One region of the Clostridium taeniosporum genome, then DNA from elsewhere that is predicted to be linked to it. Evidence: riboswitches for the same ligand, from Rfam matches in the RefSeq annotation. Region 1 holds a riboswitch; the other holds the start of a gene.
The links. A riboswitch is a leader RNA that binds a small molecule or an ion and turns the genes downstream of it on or off. The one in region 1 is predicted to bind cyclic di-GMP.

Region 1 (8,149 bases):
TAAACATTTTTATATACCCCTTTAACTATTGTTTAAAATTATCTTGTATTCAAAAATTAATAATATTTATTAAAAATTAATCGAAATATAACGTGTATAATTTAAATATTAGAAAGTGTAAAGCCTACTTAAAAACTTTACACTTAATTATTATTATTTAATTATTAATTTTTTCTCCATATTACACCTGATTTTGTGAGTTTTAATCATTACTTTCATCTTTATTAGCTGTCTTCCCATATTTCTCATAATCAGGATAAACTTCCTTACCTGCTGCCTCAACTACTATATTATCCTTATCATCAATTGTAACAACAAACTCTCCTGAAACTGCTTTAGGATTAGGAAGTTTTTCTCCATCTATTCTTTTAGTTACTAAACCAGTAACATCTCCATCCTTTGGTATTTCAACATTTTCTGCAATCAATTGTGCTGCTATTCCATGAAGATTTTTAGCATTAGCAATATCTGCTTTTATATTTGCATCCTTAGTTACTTGTCCAAATTTAGGAATAGCTATCCCTGCTAATATTCCTATTATTGCAACTACAATAATAAGTTCTACTAATGTAAAGCCCTTTTTCTTTTTATTTTTTAGTGATTTGATTGATAATTTGTTCATAAAAAATCCCCCTTATAAGTTATTGAATTTTACTATAACTATCAAACATTGGAATCATTATTGAAATTATTATAAATCCTATTACAAGACCCATTATAACTATTAAAGCAGGCTCCATTAAAGAAACTGTAGTTTGAATTGTTGTTTCAAGCTCTTCATCATAAAAATCAGCAGTTTTATTTAATATATCATCTAAAGCTCCTGTTTCTTCACCAATTTTAATCATAGAATACAACATTTGTGGAAATACTCCTGTTTCTTTTAGTGAAGAATTTAATGTTTCTCCTTTTACTACTAATTCTTTAACTTTTGCTATTGCATCTTTAGCTATTTTATTATCAATTACCCCCATAACTATATCTAAAGCCTGAACTAATGGTAATCCACTTGAAAGTAATGTTGATAAAGTTCTTGTAAATCTAGACACTATAATCATTTCATTAAGTTTTCTAATGACTGGTAGTTTGAGCTTTAATTTGCTTAATACAATTAAGCCCTTTTCTGTTTTTAAAATATATTTAATTGCAACAATAATTCCTATTATTGCAATTAATATCATAAAAAAATTTTCTTTTAATGAGCTACTTAACCAAAGTAAAAACTTAGTACTCAATGGTAAATTTACTCCATTTTCACTAAACATGTCGGTAAATATAGGCATAATATAAGTTAATATAAAAATAACTATACCTATTGCTATTAATCCTAATATTATTGGATATATCATTGCATTTTTTACTTTATTATTTACTTTATTCTCTTTTTCATAATGATTAGACATTCTAAGCATTATCACATCTAAACTACCACTTGCTTCTCCTGCTGCAATTAAACTTACTAAAAGATTAGGGAAAACTGACTTATGCTTTTTCATAGCATCAGAAAGTATTCCTCCTTTTTCAACATCTCCTTGAACCTCTTTTAAAGTTTCCTTAAGCTTTATATTAGTAGCTTGATTGGTTAAAATTTCTAAGCATGTAAGTATTGGTACTCCTGCATCTAACATAGTATAGAATTGCCTACAAAATATTGAAAGATCTTTAAACTTAACTTTATTATTAATCTTAAATTGTATCTTCTTACTTTCGATTATTTCTTCTACTAATAATGGATAATATCCATTAGATGAAATAAATTCTATAACTTCATTCTTAGAATCAGCTTCACGAGTACCTTCAATTTTTTCATTATCTGTATTCATAGCTCTATACTTATAAATCCCCACTCTATCTATGCCCCCTAAAATTACAATCAAGATATTAATTAATTCAAATATAAATATATAAAAAGTTTAAAATTAACTTGTTCCACACTTTTCAAGTTAAAAATTAAATAATGTAGAATTAAAAGTTTTAGTTAAAAGTCTTAAAGACTCTCTAAAGATATATATTTTAAATTCTACAAAAATTTTTTCCTTAACTCTTAACTCTCAACTCTCAACTATCAATTCTCAATTAAATATCTATATATCCTTAGTATTCTTTTATAAGTGTTATTGTTGCAAGCTCTGTTATTGTGGTTATACCTTTTATAACTAAATCTATACATTCTATTCCTAATGTTGTCATACCATTTTTTAATGATATATCTCTTAAAATATCAAAATTTGCACCAGCATTAATAGCTTCTCTATGTTCCCTTGTCATTTCCATAATTTCATATACACCAATTCTCCCTAAATAGCCTGTACTATTGCAATATCCACACCCATCACCCTTATATAAAATTAATTTTTCAGAAGCATCTACTCCTAATATCTCTTTTTCATATTTATTTGCTTCATAAGATACCTTACATTTATTACATATCTTTCTCACTAACCGCTGAGCTATTATTCCTACAATTGAAGTAGAAACTAAATATGGTTTTACACCCATATCTATAAGCCTTATTATTGATGAAGGTGCATTATTGGTATGAAGTGTACTTAATACTAAATGTCCTGTAATAGCTGCTTTTATAGCTATTTCAGCAGTTTCATTATCTCTGATTTCACCTATCATAATTATATCTGGATCTTGCCTTAATATACTTCTAAGTCCATTTGCAAATGTTAAGCCTGACCTTGTATTTACATTAACTTGATTAACTCCTTTAAGAGTATATTCAACTGGGTCTTCTACTGTAACTATATTTACATTATTAGAATTTAATTCATTTAAAATACTATATAACGTTGTTGATTTTCCACTTCCTGTTGGTCCCGTAACTAAAACTATTCCATATGGATTAGATATTATTCTATCTATTTTTTTTAGATTTCTTTCATTTATTCCTAATTGTTCTTTACTTACATTGTAGCTTGATGTATTTAATATCCTTATAACTACTTTTTCTCCATATACTACAGGTAATATTGAAACTCTAAAATCTACATCCTTATTCTCTATTGTTGTCATTATTCTTCCATCTTGAGGTATCCTTTTCTCTGCTATATTTAATCCTGCAAGAATTTTTATTCTAGTTATTAATGGTGCTAAACTATCTATATTTAACACATTTACAGTTTGAAGTTGTCCATCTATTCTATATCTGATTCTTATTTCATTTTCAAATGGTTCTATATGTATGTCTGATGCATTCATTTCTATTGAATTTTTAAATAAATATTCAACCATTTTCACTACAGGAGCATTTTTTACATCATCTATTTCTTCTATGTTTATAAAATTTTTTTTCTTTAACTGAGAACTTTCCTTAGCTAATTGTTGAGCGGCTATACTAACTTGTTGACTACTGTAGTATATTTCTATAAACTTTTTTATATCATTCTTTTTAGATATGAAAGTTTCTATTTCAAATCCTGTTGATATTGCAACATCATCTATTGCAAAAATATTAAGTGGATCTGCCATAGCTACTTTTATTTTATTCTTATCAAATCCAAATGGTATCAATAAATATTTATTACATAAATTCTTAGGTATTATAGATATTGCTTTCTTATCAAAAGTTATTGTGTTTAAATCTATTTTTTTTATACCTGTTTGTTGTTCAACAGATTCTAAAATATCTTCTTCTGTAATAATATTGCTTTCTACTAATATTTCGCCTAATTTCTTTCCAAGAATTTTTTGTGATTTTAAAGCCTCTTGTAATTGATAACTATTTATTTTTCCTGCATTAACTAAAATATTACCTAGTCTTTTCTTTTCAATAGCCATAAAATCTTCACCACTCTTTTCTAATTTTATCTAATATAATATAAATAAATTTTTAATAATCTTAGGCAAATTCGAATGAATAACTAGTTAGTATACTAGTTTATTTTGCAAACTACTTCTTCATTGAAATCTATTAGTAGCACAACTATTATCAGAACCTAAGTCATTGTATTTCACAAAATATCTCTTACGTCTTTGACTTGTTATTTATTTTAATATGCCTTATATAATTCCAACTAAGTTTAAATAAAAATTAATTATGCTATCTCCCCATAAAATATACATTAGTGCAGCTATTGACAAACATGGTCCAAAAGCCATTGCATCTTTTGCATTTTTAAGCTTCAATATCAAAATAATAATTGCTACTATTCCTCCTATTATAATCCCTAAAAATAAAGTGAAAATAACTCCTTTAATTCCTAAAAACAAACCACAAACTAAAGTGATTTCTGCATCACCAATACCCATTCCTTTTGTTATAATTACTATAATTGCTAATGCTAAAAATCCAATTATTGCTCCTAAAATATAATTTGAAATTGAGCCTTTATTAATAAAAAAATCTAATGTCATAAATATTATTCCAACAATTATTCCAAACATTATTGTTGATGTATATATGTCTTGTGTTTGATAATCTATCATTCCTATTACGATTAATAATGAGCTTAATAAAGTATATTTAAAAAATTCAAAAGTTAATCCATAATTACAAAAAATAATTAAATATAAAATAGCATTTAATATCTCTATTAATGGATATCTTATTGAAATTCCTTCATTACAATATCTACACTTACCTTTTAAAAACAAATAACTTAATACCGGTACTAAATCTATAGAATTTAATTTATGATTACAATTCCCACAATGTGATGGTGGATAACAAATTGATTGTTCTAAAGGAATTCTATAAATGCATACATTTAAAAAACTTCCTATAACTAGTCCTATAATAATTACTAATAAATAATCCAATTCTTATCATCCTTTCACTCAAAAATCAAAATATATACACCATATTTTAATTAATAATTGATAGTTCATACTACATTAATTACATATTAAAAATTTAAATACTTCTAAAAAAATAAAAAAATCGCCAAGGCGACTGTGGAGCCGTCGATTTTTTTAGCCATGCACCTTTTCCAAACGTAGTGTAGGAATAATGGTGCGGCATATGATTATTTTTTATTCTTTAGATTTTATTTCTTAACCTTTAGCAAAAATATAATCTAAGTTATCCACAGATTTTAAAAAATATAGTTTCCTAAAAAATAAAAAAAACCACCAATTAAATAAAATTAATTGCTGGCGGGTTGCACCACTAACTCATAGCTCTCAAGGTGCCCAAATTAAGAGAACTAATCACAGTTTCCAACTTCACTATCAAATTATTATAAAAAAATCGCTAAACGACTGTGGATCGTCGATTTTTTTAGCCATGCACCCTTTCCAAACTTAGTGCAGGAATAATGGTGTGACATATGATTATTTTTTATTCTTTAGGTTTTATTTCTTAATCTTTAAGCAAAAATATAATCTAAATTATCTACAAATTTAACAAAATATAAATTCCTGAAGAATAAAATAACTTTTATTCCTAAATTATATCAAATATTTTCTAATATTAGAATACATTCTATTTAAATTTATTTTTTTCTAATAAAATCAAATATAGACAATATCTTAATTAAATTTTTCATTTGTTTTTTGAATACGAATTTTTATTATATTAGATAGCTTATATGAAATCTATAACAATTGCATAATTTCATACAAACCATTTATTGAAAAATATAATAATTTATTTCAAACTAAAATTCAAAGTTTGTATTTATACTTTAATATTAGATTTATTTTAAGATATAAAAATAAACCCATTTAAACTGAACAATTTATCAATTTAAATGGGCTTATTTAATATACTAACATAAATATTATCTATATTAATAATACATATTTATTTTATTATGCTGCTGTAGCATCATCATTTACATCTTGTGGAGTCATTAATTTCATTAATTCATCTTGTTTAAGAATAGTTTTGCTAGCTGGAATTTCAATATCTTTTCCTTCTGCTTTAACACTTGTAGCATTTATTTTTATATTTACTTTTGCCATATCTTTTACTTGTAAATTAATATTCATTTCTGATTTATAATCATTATCTGTAAAAGTTGCTTTTGTAGATAATGTTGATCCTTGAATTAAAGTCTTAGCTTGGTTTAATGTAGTATCAAATGATGGATCTTTTATAGCTGTTTGAATTTCTTTTATCTTTTCAGCATCAAATCCTAAATTTAATCCTGAATTACTAGAATCTAAATTATTTGCCATTGCCTTTGCTGCTTTTGAAAACAAATCAATCATTTCATCTGAATTCATGTTAATAGAGTATTCTCTTCCATTTTTAACTAAAGGTAATCCTATATTACTATCTCCGAAAATCATTTTACCTAAATTATCTAAATAATCTGGTGATTTTGCTATTTCTGTTATTGCTTTCATATCCATTCCTGAATCTATTGCTATATATTCATATGGTAAATTAACAAGAGCTTCTGGTGCTGATTGTCCATTACCAGTAAATGTATCTACATAATAACTTTTATTCATATAAGTTACGCCTTTATCAATATATGCTTTTAATTCTGGAATATTAATTTCGCCACTTGGATCATTAAATTTGAAATCTACATAAACTTGATCTTGTCCTTTATTATAGCTTGTTCCAGTAAATGTTAATTTTTTTGATTCTCCTTGGGCTTCAACATTAACTTCACCTGTAAATTGTGAACTTACTGCCTCCCATTTAGCTAAATTATTAACTTCCTTTGAATAACTCATAGCATCACTACTACATCCTGCAATTGTAAACATTGATAGAGTAGCTGCCATAACAACTGATAATGTCTTTTTTAATTTCATTTTTTTACCCCCTATTTATACTTATATTTTAAATTAATCCAACTTATAATATCTTAAATTTAATATAAAACATATTAAAAATCGAATAAATTCTTGCCTTTTAAATAAACATATTATTTACTTTTAAGTGATTTTATTTAAAATATAATAAAATATTAATACCATTTAACATTTTATTGTATTTATTATAATATTATAACTCAATTTTTCTGATATATATATCAATATTTTCTTAAATTAAACTTAATTTTATAATTATTGTTATATATCCTTATTTTTACAAATAGAGCATGATATTAAATATGATATTACACCTACAATTACTATTGTAATTATAGATATAATCGCTACTATAGCCTTGTTAGCTATAATAAAATTTAATATATTATTAGGAATAGATTTTTTACTTAATATAACTGGTAATGCAAATATAAAAAATGCTGGAATCATATATACTAACATTAAAATAGCTTTCCCTTTTTCTATTCCAAATTTATAATAAACACAATATTGTATCATACCTATAATGGTAGTAATTATTCCTGTAAAACCTATTATAATAATTTCATACATATTAATTAAACCTTCATTATAAAAATGAAACATTGTGAAAATTCCTATTATCCATACACTAACATTTAATACTATTAAATATAAAAATCTTCCCATTACCATACTTGATACTTTAGATGGAAACATATAATACATTTCTTTACTTTTTTGATTTCCCTCAGAACTAAATGGTAATACTCCAACAATCACTAAAATAAAAAATAGGTAACTTAATGAATTAACACTTATTTGTCCTAAAATCATAGATATAGAGAATGCTATTAAAAATAATGAGTAATATTTCAAATTTCCTTTTATTATCCTAAAATCAAATTTTAAATAATTTAAAGCATTCATTACTTACACTCCTTCCCTTTATTTATATAAAATATAATTATTTCCTCAATAGATGGTTTTTCAATTAATAATTCATCATTTAAATACTTCCTATCTTCAGCATATATCAATCCTTTGAATCCAACATTTGATTCTTTATATCCTACTAATTTTTCTTTTATATTAGAGGTTAAATCCTCTTTTCCTCCCTTTACTATTAAATATTTTTCTAAAATACTATCCTTTGTATCATTAAACATCATCTTTCCTTTATTTATAAAAAATATATAATCAGCTATCTTTTCTAAGTCACTTATAATATGCGTAGAAAATAATACACTCTTTTCTCCATCTTCTATATATTCTTGTAACAAATCTAAAATCTCACTTCTAATAACAGGATCAAGTCCACTTGTTGGCTCATCTAATATAAGCAATCTAGTTTTTCTTGCAAATATACTAGCAAATGTTAACTTTATTTTCATACCTTTTGAAAAATCTTTGATTTTTTTATCCTTTGGCAATTCCCATGAATCTATAT
Region 2 (8,149 bases), 200 kb from region 1:
AATAACTTAAGAAATTCAGTATTAATTTATTTTACAGATGGTGTAGGGGAAAAGGAATTAAGTATAAAGCCGTTGAATAAAAAAATAATATGGGTATTAATTGGAGAAGAAGAATTTTCATTAAAAAATCATTATGGAATAATAAAAAGGATACGTAGTGATAAAGAAGAAGTGGTTGAAGGGAATCTTGGATTACGTATGGTTAATTCAGTGATACATGATTGGGCAAGATAAAAATCAATTAAGGAGGAAATAGGTGATTAAAAATTTAAAACTAAAAGAGTATGCAATTATTATGACAATATTATTTTCTTTAAGTTTAATAATAAATATTTTTAGTTATGTTAATATTAGAAATTATAAATATAGAATTGGAAAAGAATCTGAACTTAATATTGAAGATTTAAGGCAAAGAAATGAAAGTAATATGGATATCCTTAAAATGAGTATAGATCAGGGATGCATAAAAAATGATGAATTATTAAAGTTATATAAAAATTATGAGATGATTTCAAATGATATAATAGAATTATGGGAACAATATGCAGAGTATAAATCTAATAGCTTTTCAATATTTTCTAAAAAAATAGAGATAAAAAAAATAATACCTAATGATATAAATTCAAAAATAAGAGAGTGTATGTTTATTTTATTAAACCAAGCTATGAAAAACAAAGAACCAAAGTTAATATTAAATGAAAATTATTTAAATGATTTTATTGCAATGAATAAAGTATCAGAAAAAATATATAATTACTTCGAAGATTTTAATTCAAATAGGTTATCGAATTTAACAGGATCAGATAGAGAAAAGGAAATTATTAAAAATAAGTATTGGATTGATATGTTACAAGGAATATATGATATAAATCAACAATATACTAGTATTCAATGGCATATAAGTGATATTGAAAATTCTAATATTTCGGATATTATAAATTAATATAAATAAATACAACTACTTAAATTAAGTAGTTGTATTATTTAAAATTATTAGTGACATCCACTACATGAGCCACCACAGCCACCTTCAGGTGCTATAACTGGTTTTAAGGTAAGACCTCTACCTTCATTTTCGTTTGTAGAAAGTATTATAAATCCACCAAATTCATCAATTAGAGTTTTTTCCATGATGAAAGATATATCATTTATTTTTTCTACAATATCAGTATCAGTAGCTTCAGATACTGATATGTTAAATATAGGACCACTACATGAAGCACCAGCAAAATTTATTCTAATATTAAAATCAGTTATATTATTTTCATCTAAAAATCCTTTAAATTCATTATAAGCTTCTTCACTTATAGTAATGTTTTTCAAATAAATCACCTACTTAAATTAAAATAATTAACAATTATGTTAATGAATTAAGTATATCATATAAAATATAAAATAAAAAGATTATAAATCAATGAAAATATAGTTTGTAAGCGCAAAGTATGATATAATTTACCAGTATTTATCTCTTTAAAGTATTAAGGGTAAAGTTTATAATTTTAAGTATAAAATAAGTATTAAAAGAGTTTATATTATTAATAATAATTTATATAATAGTTTTTATATTAGTTTTTAGAAGGGAAAAATTTATGAAACCGTATAGCAAAGATTTTATAATAAAAGAAGTACAAGAATATAATTCTTTTATAAATGAATATAGCCTTGGACATTATTGTATAAAAAAAGAAAATAGTAAGGGAATAAAATTACAAGGATATATGTATGAAAATACAATAGAATATGATTTGCCTATAATACAATTATTAAGGGATAATAAAAGTCTTATGAGACTTACACCAAAAGAGATAGAGAGTTCATATCAAGCAATAAAATTTGCCAAAGGAAAAGTTGGAGTTGTAGGACTTGGGCTTGGATATGTAGTAGATAAGATTGCAAAAAAGAATAAAGTAGAGCAAGTTATAGTGTATGAAATTAGTGAAGAAGTAATAGAACTGTATAAAAAAAACTTTGGAGAAAATGACAAAGTTACAATTATACATGGAGATGCATTTAAAGCTAGTTCAGAAACATTTGATTTCTTTTATGTTGATATATATGAATATAAGTTAGATTTAAGAGTAGTAGAAGATTATAAGATATTCAATAAGCTACATGATATACAAGAATATTCATTTTGGGGGATGGAGCATTTTCTTTTAAGCTGTAATTATGAAGAAATACTTTGGGTTTATATTCCTGAAAATTGGATTGAAATGAGTAAAAAGTTATATATTTCTCTTAATACATCAGGATATATAAGAAATTATGAACAATTAGATGAAAATAAAGTAACAAAAACATTAATGGAATTTAAAAAAATATTAAATAGTGATATGGAAATATAATATTATGTTTTTAATCAAAATAAACCTATGTATATTTTATTACTTGGTTCTGTTTTAAATATATAAACACTATTCTAAAACAGAGCCTATTGTTTTTATATAGTAATAGATTATACATAGGTTTTATTATATTAAATATTGAACAATAAATAAAATAATTAAAATGATAATAAAAATTACAGTTTAATATAAAGTTATATGGGGAATGATAAGAAATATTGCTATATAGTGTAATATTTTATTGAATTATAAGGTATTAAATGTTATCATAAAAGTGTTTAGTAAAATATAAATGATAATGGCACACTTATTGAAAAATAAGGTCGCAAAGCTTATGAGTCTAAAGGAAAGATATTTTTTCTATGATCGTCAGGTTACCAAAATATATAATTTTAAACATATAATTTAAGGTTTTGGTATCTATGTTTTATATAGATATTTTTTTATTGTAAATTTCTAGATAAAAATATTTTTATATTAAAATCTAAAATTTAATTAGAAAATAATAAGTAAATATTAAGTAATTCTCAAGTTATAACAATACGTTTTTTACAAATAAAAATGCGAATTATAATTTATATAGTTTTATTTATATTACAAAAAAGAGAAAATTAAATGTAAGAAGGGAGCGAAAATAATTATTAGTTTAATTAATAATTATTAATGATCATGAAAAAAATAGACAAGTTACTATGCGAAGTGGAAAATATTATTAATAGTGGTGTAGATAAGAATGGGGTTATAAAAATTTTAGAGATTTTAAAGTGCTCTATTCCATTAGAAATATTAGATGAAATAAAGTTATATGAAGATTATCTTCCTAAAAATGCGGAAAGTGGTGTATCAGAGGAAAAGAGATATCTTCATTTTTTATGGGATTTATTGGATAAATCTCCTATGTGTCTTATAGCAAATTTTGCAATTCCATATAGAAGAATTTTAGCACAAAAATTATTTAAATCTTGTGGAAAAAATTTCATAGCAGAAGAAAATGTTCGATTTAATATACCAGATAATATTGAAATTGGAGATGATGTGTTTATTAACAGAGGAACCTTTATAGATTCTAAAGGAGGAATTAAAATTGGAAACTTTGTTGGTATAGGAGAAGGAGTGACTATATTAACTCATTCTCATAAAGAACATAGTCATTTATCAAGAGAATATAGACAAGTTATAATAGAAGATTATGCTAAGATATATTGTAATGTGACTATATTTTTAGGTGTGAAAATTGAAAAGCAAGGTATAGTTGCAGCTTGTTCTTTAGTAAACAAGGATGTTAAGGAAAATACAGTAGTTGCAGGTATACCAGCAAAAGAATTTAGAGAAAGAAATACGTTTGGTAATAATGAACATGAACTAAATCATGTGTGGCTTCATAATAAAAGTTTTCAAAATAAATAGATATTTTTAGTGGAATTATATATATTTTAAAATATTATTACAGTATCATTTGATAAATTTTACTAAATTTATAAAATTAAAATAATATCATTAGGAGGGTAATGATGATAAATAAGATTCAGGCTTATTTTAAAAAAGCATCTGTAAAATCAAAATTAATGTTAATAATTATACCAATAGTTGCTTTAGGGCTATTATTATTGACATCAATAACATATGGTGCTGCAAAAAATATGATAGAAAAAGAATTAGTTAATCTTATGTCAGAAAAGGAAACTGAGGCTGTAAATAATATTGATATTTGGTTAAATTCAAGACTTTCAGAAGTTAAGGAAAAGGCTTATAGTCCTATATTAGATCAAATCTTAGAAATTAATCCAGATTTGAATTTAGAAAATAATGATGAATCTATAGCTCTTATAGATCAATTAAATTTATCACGTTGGACTTTTGTTAATAATACATATCCTAATGAATATGCAGCTTTGCATATTTTGAAGGGAATTCCATCTAGTGAATGGAAAAATATAGATAATTCAAAAAAGCTTTTAGCAAGATATTATAATGTAAAGGCAGATGAGTGTAAAACTTCTCCATGGGCTAAAGCAGCTATAGAAGAAACTTTTAAAAAATTTTCTGATAACAATGGCCCTTACGATTTAATTTTAAATCCAACATATTCTGAAGCATATAAAAGAAATGTTGTTATGATGATTGCTTGGAAGAAAGATGAAATGGGAGAGGCTAAAATAGGGGTAGCATCTAGTTTAGTAATAGAAGTAGTAGAAAATAAAGTAAAAGATTTAAAATATGGTGAAAAAGGATATGGAATGTTGATAGGAGATGATGGAACATTTATATCACATCCAAATCAAGAATATGTTATGAAAGAAAATATAAATACATTAGAAGATAAGGAAATGCTAAAGTTATCTTCTGCTATAAAATCACAAGATAAAGGTATAGTTAAACTTGGTATGGGAACTGGAAAGAAATTAGCTTTTTATCATAAAGTACCTGTATCTAATTGGACAGTAGTGAATGTAGTATATGAAAGTGAACTTTTCTCAATTTGTACTAAACTATTAATTTTAATGTTAATAATAGCAATATTAATGATAATAGCAGTTATTTTTGCAATCTATAAATTCTCAAGTAATATGCTTAGACCATTAACTGATATAAGTATATTTGCAGATGAAGTAGCAGCAGGTAATTTAAGTGCAAATATAAATATTAATTCTGATGATGAATTTGGAAATGTTGCTAAAGCATTAAATAATACAGCTGAATATTTAAAGACTTATATTTCTGAAATAGATGCTGTTTTAAGTAGTATATCTAAAGGAAATATTAATATAGAGGTAGATGGTGAATATAAAGGTGATTTTATAGGTATAAAAGAATCTTTAATAAAAATAGTATCTTCATTAAATAATGCATTTAGTCAAATAAGAGAAGCAACACAACAGGTTTCTAGTGGATCTCAAGAAGTATCTTCAGTGGCTCAAGTATTAGCTCAAGGTGCATCTGATCAAGCAAGTTCAATTGATGATTTAACACATTCAATTAGGCATATTAATGAACAATTAAAAGATACAGCTAATCATGCAAATGGAACCAATGACATTGTAAATCAATTAGTTATTTACATTGAAGATAGTAATAAAAAGATGAATGATATGTTAAATGCTATGAGTAATATTGATGTTTCATCTAAGAATATACAAAATATAATTAAAACAATAGCAGATATAGCTGAGCAAACTAATCTTTTAGCCCTAAATGCAGCAATAGAAGCGGCTAGAGCAGGGGAAGCTGGTAAAGGATTTGCAGTTGTTGCTGATGAAGTAAGAACTTTAGCAGAACAAAGTTCACAAGCAGTTAAGAAGACAACTGAACTTATTAAGAATTCTATAGAATCTGTAAATGAAGGTAAAGTTATAGCTGATAATACAGCACATTCATTGAAAGAAGTAGTAGAACATACTAAGGGAGCTACTGAATTAATTGTAAATATAGTTAATTTGGCTGAAGAACAATCATCATCGATTAATAAAATAAATGATAGAATAGAAGCAATTGCCAATGTAGTTCAATCTAACTCATCAATAGCCGAAGAAAGTACGGCAGCTAGTGAGGAGTTAACAGCACAAGCAGAAAGTTTAGATTATATGGTTTCACAATTTGAATTAAAAGAAGATTAGCATATTCTGTGTTAAAAAATAGTAACCTGAAAAAATATTCAGGTTACTATTTTTTATTTTATTAGATAATTTTTAAATATATCTAATAAATTGTCTATTTTACAACTATATTAACAAGTCTACCTTTTATAACAATTACTTTTATTATATTTTTACCTTCAGTATTTGCTTTTATAGTTTCGTTTTCTAATGAAGCTTTTTTGATTCCTTCTTCATCTAGGTTTGATGGAATCATTATTTTAGATTTGATTTTACCGTTAATTTGTATAGCGATTTCAACTTCATCTTTAACTAAAGCAGATGGGTCAAATTCTGGCCATTTTTCGTTAAAAATACTTGATGTATGATCTAATAAGTTCCATTCTTCTTCAGCAAAGTGAGGTGCAAATGGAGCTAATAATTTTAAGAAATCTACTAAAGTTTCTTTTAAGAATTTAGAATTTTTAATATTATTTTGAAGATATTTATTAAGTGCATTTGTAAATTCCATAAGTCTTGCTATTGCTGTATTAAATTGCATTTTATCGCCATCTTCAGTAACACCTTTAATAGCTGTATGTCTCCAGAAGTTTAATTCTTTTTCATCACTATCTATAGTAGATTTACTATTTTCAGAAGAGTTCATAACTTCTCTACATGTTTCTAAAGTTCTTTCAATTCTATCAACAAATCTAGCAACAGATTTAATTCCGTCATCACTCCATGCACCACCTTCAGTATAAGCAAAACCAAACATTAAATACATTCTAAAGACATCAGCACCAAATTCTTTAATGTAATCATCTGGAGATATTGTATTTCCTTTTGATTTACTCATTTTTAAGCCATCTGGTCCTAAGATTAATCCTTGATGAGTTAAGCTTAAAAATGGTTCATCAAATTTTAAATATCCCATATCTCTTAAAGCTTTAGTTATAAATCTTGCATACAATAAGTGCATACAAGCGTGTTCTGGTCCACCAACATATTTATCTACTGGTAATACTTTATTTATTAATTCAGGGTTAAATGGTGCATCAGTATTTTTATTGTCAGGATATCTTAAGTAATACCAAGAAGAACATACAAATGTATCTAAAGTATCAGCTTCTCTTTTTGCAGGCTTACCGCAATGAGGACAAGTTGTATTTATAAATTCTTCACATTTTGCAAGTGGTGATTTACCATCAGGAGTAAATTCAACATTATAAGGAAGTTCTACTGGTAAATCTTTTTCGGGAACTGGAACTGTTCCACAATGTTCACAATATATAACTGGAATTGGAGTACCCCAATATCTTTGTCTTGAAATTAACCAATCTCTTAATCTGAAATTAACTTTCATTTGTCCTAGGTTATCTTTTTCAAGTTTAGCAACAATAGATTTTTTTGCTTCATCTGTAGTTAAACCATCAAATTCACCAGAATTAACAAGTATTCCATGTTCGCAGAATGGAAGTTCTGGTTCATTTCCTACTTTATTTGTAATAACTCTTTTAATTGGTAAATTAAATTTAGTTGCGAAAGCAAAATCTCTTTCATCATGTGCTGGAACTGCCATAACACAACCAGTACCGTATGTAGCTAAGACATAATCAGCTATCCATATAGGAACTTCTTTTCCATTTATAGGATTTATAGCGTATGATCCAGTAAATACACCTGTTTTCTCCTTTGATGATGATTGTCTTTCTATTTCAGATTGCTTACTAGCATCATCTTTGTATTTTTCAACAGCTTCCTTATATTCAGGAAGAGTTAATTCATCAACTAATTTATTTTCAGGTGCTAGAACAACATAGCTTACTCCATTTAATGTATCAACTCTTGTAGTAAAGACATCAAATTTTAAATCTGAATTTTTAACTTTGAAAGTAACTTGAGCACCATAAGATCTTCCAATCCAGTGTTTTTGCATAGATTTAGTTTTTTCAGGCCAATCTAAATCATCTATTTTATCTAATAATTCATCAGCATAGTCAGTTATTTTAAAGAACCATTGAGTTAAATCTTTCTTTATAACTTCAGAATCACATCTTTCACATGCTCCATCAACAACTTGTTCATTAGCTAAAACTGTATTACAAGAAGGACACCAGTTAACAGGAGCTTTTTTTCTATAAGCTAATCCTTTTTCATAAAGTTTTAAAAATAACCATTGAGTCCATTTATAGTAATCAGGGGAGCAAGTAACAACTTCATTTTCCCAAT

Region 2: it holds a riboswitch for cyclic di-GMP, as region 1 does, so the genes downstream of both, BGI42_RS12560 (acyltransferase) here and BGI42_RS13280 (prepilin peptidase) in region 1, are expected to answer to the same signal.

What each region holds. Positions count from the first base shown of each region.
Region 1 covers NZ_CP017253.2:2,939,152-2,947,300, forward strand. Annotated here, with positions in the region: gene BGI42_RS16545 (prepilin-type N-terminal cleavage/methylation domain-containing protein) at 1-7, opposite strand, end outside; gene BGI42_RS13265 (prepilin-type N-terminal cleavage/methylation domain-containing protein) at 203-622, opposite strand; gene BGI42_RS13270 (type II secretion system F family protein) at 642-1,823, opposite strand; gene BGI42_RS13275 (GspE/PulE family protein) at 2,095-3,786, opposite strand; gene BGI42_RS13280 (prepilin peptidase) at 4,009-4,767, opposite strand; cyclic di-GMP riboswitch class II at 5,094-5,177, opposite strand; gene BGI42_RS13285 (hypothetical protein) at 5,761-6,720, opposite strand; gene BGI42_RS13290 (ABC-2 transporter permease) at 6,982-7,629, opposite strand; gene BGI42_RS13295 (ABC transporter ATP-binding protein) at 7,629-8,149, opposite strand, start outside.
Region 2 covers NZ_CP017253.2:2,738,127-2,746,275, reverse strand. Annotated here, with positions in the region: gene BGI42_RS12580 (vWA domain-containing protein) at 1-234, shown strand, start outside; gene BGI42_RS12575 (hypothetical protein) at 257-943, shown strand; gene BGI42_RS12570 (HesB-like protein) at 994-1,323, opposite strand; gene BGI42_RS12565 (polyamine aminopropyltransferase) at 1,590-2,345, shown strand; cyclic di-GMP riboswitch class I at 2,636-2,727, shown strand; gene BGI42_RS12560 (acyltransferase) at 3,015-3,752, shown strand; gene BGI42_RS12555 (methyl-accepting chemotaxis protein) at 3,857-5,959, shown strand; gene leuS (leucine--tRNA ligase) at 6,054-8,149, opposite strand, start outside.